Regions from separate parts of the Arthrobacter sp. JB02-1C genome, predicted to be linked through region 1. Evidence: riboswitches for the same ligand, from Rfam matches in the RefSeq annotation. Region 1 holds a riboswitch; the other holds the start of a gene.
What was found. Region 1 has a riboswitch for glycine ahead of gcvP (aminomethyl-transferring glycine dehydrogenase). Riboswitches for the same ligand answer to the same signal wherever they lie in the genome.
Positions count from the first base shown of each region.

Region 2: another riboswitch for glycine. It lies ahead of cycA (D-serine/D-alanine/glycine transporter); the one in region 1 lies ahead of gcvP (aminomethyl-transferring glycine dehydrogenase).

Region 1 is NZ_CM173235.1:1,857,617-1,859,800, forward strand. It holds gene AC3ANP_RS09005 (Dps family protein) at 1-473, shown strand, start outside; glycine riboswitch at 637-735, shown strand; glycine riboswitch at 737-843, shown strand; gene gcvP (aminomethyl-transferring glycine dehydrogenase) at 895-2,184, shown strand, end outside.
Region 2 is NZ_CM173235.1:3,165,267-3,167,450, reverse strand. It holds gene AC3ANP_RS14815 (IS110 family RNA-guided transposase) at 1-730, shown strand, start outside; glycine riboswitch at 1,038-1,135, shown strand; gene cycA (D-serine/D-alanine/glycine transporter) at 1,300-2,184, shown strand, end outside.

The DNA of each region.
Region 1 (2,184 bases):
CACCGACCCTGACGAACAACCTGCAGGCCGTGCTGGTGGACCTGATCGAACTCCACATCCAGGGCAAGCAGGCGCACTGGAACATCGTCGGCACCAACTTCCGCGACCTCCACCTGCAACTGGACGAGATCGTCGAAGCAGCGCGCGGATTCGCCGACGACACGGCGGAGCGGATGCGCTCCCTGCACGCCCTTCCGGACGGCCGCAGTTCAACCGTTTCCAAGTCCACCGCCCTCGCCGAGTTCCCTGCCGGGCTGATCAGCACGAAGGACGCGATCGACAAGATTGTCGCTGCCCTCGAAGCCGCCGTCGGCACCATGCGCAAGGTGCACGACGCAGTGGACGAGGAAGACCCCACCAGTGCCGACCTGCTGCATGAATTCATCGCCCGGCTCGAGCAGCTTGCCTGGATGGTGAACGCGGAAACCATGCGGCCCACGGCCAGCGTCACGGCCGCGGACACCAAAAAGTAACCGCGGAACGCTTCCGCGCCACAGCGTCCGACGCCGGATTCCCGGCGCCGGACGCTGCCGTTTGGGCGCGACGGACGCCGTGCGACGCCGCGGTTTGCAGAGACGCCGCCGACATAGGACAATGGAAGCTGTGACTACGGTCACGAGCAATTGAATATGCCTTTGATCTGCGGCGGGAGAGTCCTGCAAGTAGGTACAAGCAGGCGCCGTAGGAGCAAATCCTCCCCAGGAATCTCTCAGGCCCACGTACCGCCGCGGCAAGGCAACTCTGGAAAGCAGCCGGCCCGTCCACCCACGGTGCCGCGCTCACCGACGGTGCAAGCGGACGTTCGTCTGCGGAATCTCTCAGGTCCAATACAGAGCGGGGAGGAACCCGAATCAATGTGGCGTACCCTGCGCCGCCTTAGTTATGGAGTTCCTTGTGACTGTTACCTCAGCCTCCACGTCCTTTGTTGACCGGCACGTCGGTGCCCGCCGGCAGTCCGACGTCGACGCCATGTTGAAGGCTGTCGGCTACGACACCGTCGACGCGCTGGTGGACACTGCCGTCCCGAAAGACATCCGGCAGGACTCGCCGCTGGCACTTACCGAAGCCCTCAGCGAAGTCGAGGTCCTGGCGGAGCTGCGTAAGCTGGCGTCGAAGAACAAGACCGCCGTGCAGATGATCGGCCAGGGCTACTACGACACCGTTACCCCCGCCGTGATCCGCCGCAATATCCTCGAGGCACCGGCCTGGTACACCGCCTACACGCCGTACCAGCCGGAAATCTCACAGGGCCGGCTCGAGGCGCTGCTGAACTTCCAGACCATGGTCCAGGACCTGGTGGGCCTGCCGGTAGCCAACGCCTCGCTGCTGGACGAAGCCACCGCCGTCGCCGAGGCCGTGCTGATGATGCGCCGCGCCAACAAGAACAAGTCCGCGCACGACGGCAAGACCGTACTCGACGCCGACTGCCTCCCGCAGACCATCGCTATCGTCAAGGGCCGCGCCGAAGCCCTCGGCTTCGAGGTCGAGGTCGCTGACCTGTCCAAGGGCCTGCCCGAAGGGGCGATCAACGGCGTCGTGCTCCAGCAGCCGGGCGTGTCCGGCCGCGTGTTCGACCACTCCGCCGTAATCGCCGAGGCCAAGGAGCGCGGCGCGCTCGTCACGGTCGCCGCTGACCTGCTGGCCCTGACCCTGATCACCCCTCCGGGTGAGCAGGGCGCCGACATCGCCGTCGGCTCCACCCAGCGCTTCGGTGTGCCGCTGTTCTTCGGCGGCCCGCACGCCGCGTACATGGCCGTGGCCAAGGGCCTGGAACGCTCCATGCCGGGCCGGCTCGTCGGTGTTTCCAAGGACAACGCCGGGGTCCCCGCCTACCGCCTCGCCCTGCAGACCCGCGAGCAGCACATCCGCCGCGAGAAGGCGACCTCGAACATCTGCACCGCGCAGGCGCTGCTGGCCATCGTGTCCTCGTTCTACGCCGTCTACCACGGCCCGGACGGGCTCAAGGCCATCGCCGAGACCACGCACAGCCACGCGAAGACCATCGCTGCCTCCCTGCAGGCCGCCGGACTCAAGGTGCTGCACACGTCGTTCTTCGATACCGTGACTGTTTCCGTGCCGGGCAAGGCCGCGGACATCATCGCAGCGGCGGAAGCCAAGGGCATCAACCTGCGCTCCATCGACGCCGACACGGTGGGGATCTCCGCCGATGAAGCCACGACGGCG
Region 2 (2,184 bases), 1.3 Mb from region 1:
CGTGTCGTCCCGGGCGATGCTCGAAGCCCTCATCGACGGCGAACGCAACCCGGAGGTCCTCGCCGGCCTCGCTAAAGGCACCCTGCGCTCAAGAATCCCCGAGCTCGTCGACGCACTCACCGGCCGGTTCAAGGCCCACCACGCGTTCATGGCCCGGCTGCATCTGGACCAGATCGATGCCCAGTCCCGCATCGTCGACGCACTCACCGGCCGGATCGAAGAGGCGATGACACCCTTTCGTGCCGCCAGGGAATTCCTGGCCACCATCCCCGGAGTCTCCCTCAAAGTCGCCGACGTGATCATCGCCGAAACCGGCGCGGACATGTCCCGCTTCGAAACCCCCGGCCGGCTCGCATCCTGGACCGGCGTCTGTCCCGGCTCCAACGAATCCGCCGGCCGGATCAAATCCGCACACATCCTGCCCGGCAACAAATACCTCAAAGCTGCCCTCGGCACCGCGGCCCTGTCCGCTTCCCGCAGCAAGGACACCTACCTGGCCGCCAAATTCCGGCGCATCGCAGCCCGCCGAGGCCCGATGAAAGCCATCGTTGCGCTGGAACATTGCATTCTCACAGCGGCGTGGCACCTACTCGCCGACGGCGAATGCTACGCCGACCCCGGCGCCGACCACTTCACACGCCTCGACCCGATCAAAGCTAAAAACAACGCCATCAAGAAACTCAACAGCCTCGGCTTCGACGTCACCATCACCCCGGCCGCCGCAGCCTGACAACCCTTACTTTCGTATTAGCTCCGGCGCAGGCCCAACACTCCCGCCCAGCTCGCAAGAAAGACCACCATCGGAGTGATGCGGGCCACAGATTACACACACTTCCGACGCTCGGCAAGGCGGCTGCCGGTGCGTGACGACACAAAGCTCCGCGCTTGACTTTTTTACGTGAGCTATCCCACACTGAAGCGGCCGGATGATCCTTCGGGGTCGACGCCGGCGGCCGTGCGGGCCCTGGTACGTGGTTAAGCGGAGTTGACCTCCAAGCCACTGCGTCGTCCGCATCACAACAAAATGAAAGTGCTTATGATCTGCGGCGGGAGAGTCCTGCCGGTACATTCAGCAGGCGCCGTAGGAGCAAATCCTCCCCAGGAATCTCTCAGGCCCCCGTACCGCCGCGGATAGGCAACTCTGGAAAGCAGCAAGTGCGCCATCTGGCGCGCTGGCTCACCGAAGGTGCAAGCCGGTCCTGGCGACAGGACCAGCGGAAACTCTCAGGTCCCAGACAGAGCGGGGAGGAACCCGGATCATCGTGGCGCGGAGGTGCCACTTGAACGATGGAGTTCCTCATGACGATTCATTCACCAGTTTCAGCCAAGGTTGAAACTCCCCACCTTGAGCGCCAGCTCAGCAACCGGCACATCCAGCTGATTGCGATCGGCGGCGCCATTGGCACCGGCCTGTTTATGGGCTCCGGCAAGACCATCTCGGCGGCGGGACCCTCGGTCATCTTCGTCTACATGATCATCGGTTTCATGCTCTTCTTCGTCATGCGGGCCATGGGCGAGCTGCTGCTGTCCAACCTGCACTACAAGTCCTTCAGCGATTTCGCGGCCGATTTGCTCGGCCCGTGGGCCGGCTTCTTCACCGGCTGGACCTATTGGTTCTGCTGGGTCATCACCGGAATCGCTGACGTTATCGCCATTGCCGGGTACTCCAAGGAACTCTGGCCGGGAGTGCCGCTGTGGATCCCGGGCCTGGTGACGATCGCCATCCTGCTGCTGCTGAACCTGACCACCGTGAAGGCCTTCGGTGAGACCGAGTTCTGGTTCGCCCTCATCAAGATCATCGCCATTGCGGCGCTGATCGTGGTGGGCCTGTTCATGATCTTCAGCGGTTTCAGCTCCGACGCCGGACCGGCCACCTTCACGAACCTCTGGAGCCATGGCGGCTTCTTCCCGAACGAATTCATGGGCTTCGTAGCCGGTTTCCAGATCGCCGTCTTCGCATTCGTCGGCATCGAACTCGTCGGCACCACGGCGGCCGAGGCCAAGGACCCGGAAAAGAACCTGCCCAAGGCCATTAACTCCATCCCGATCCGGGTTCTGCTTTTCTACGTCGGCGCACTGATCATCCTGATGTCCGTCATCCCGTGGACCCAGTTCGCCGCGGGCCACAGTCCCTTCATTGCCATGTTCTCCCTGGCCGGCCTCGGCGCCGCAGCCACGGTGGTC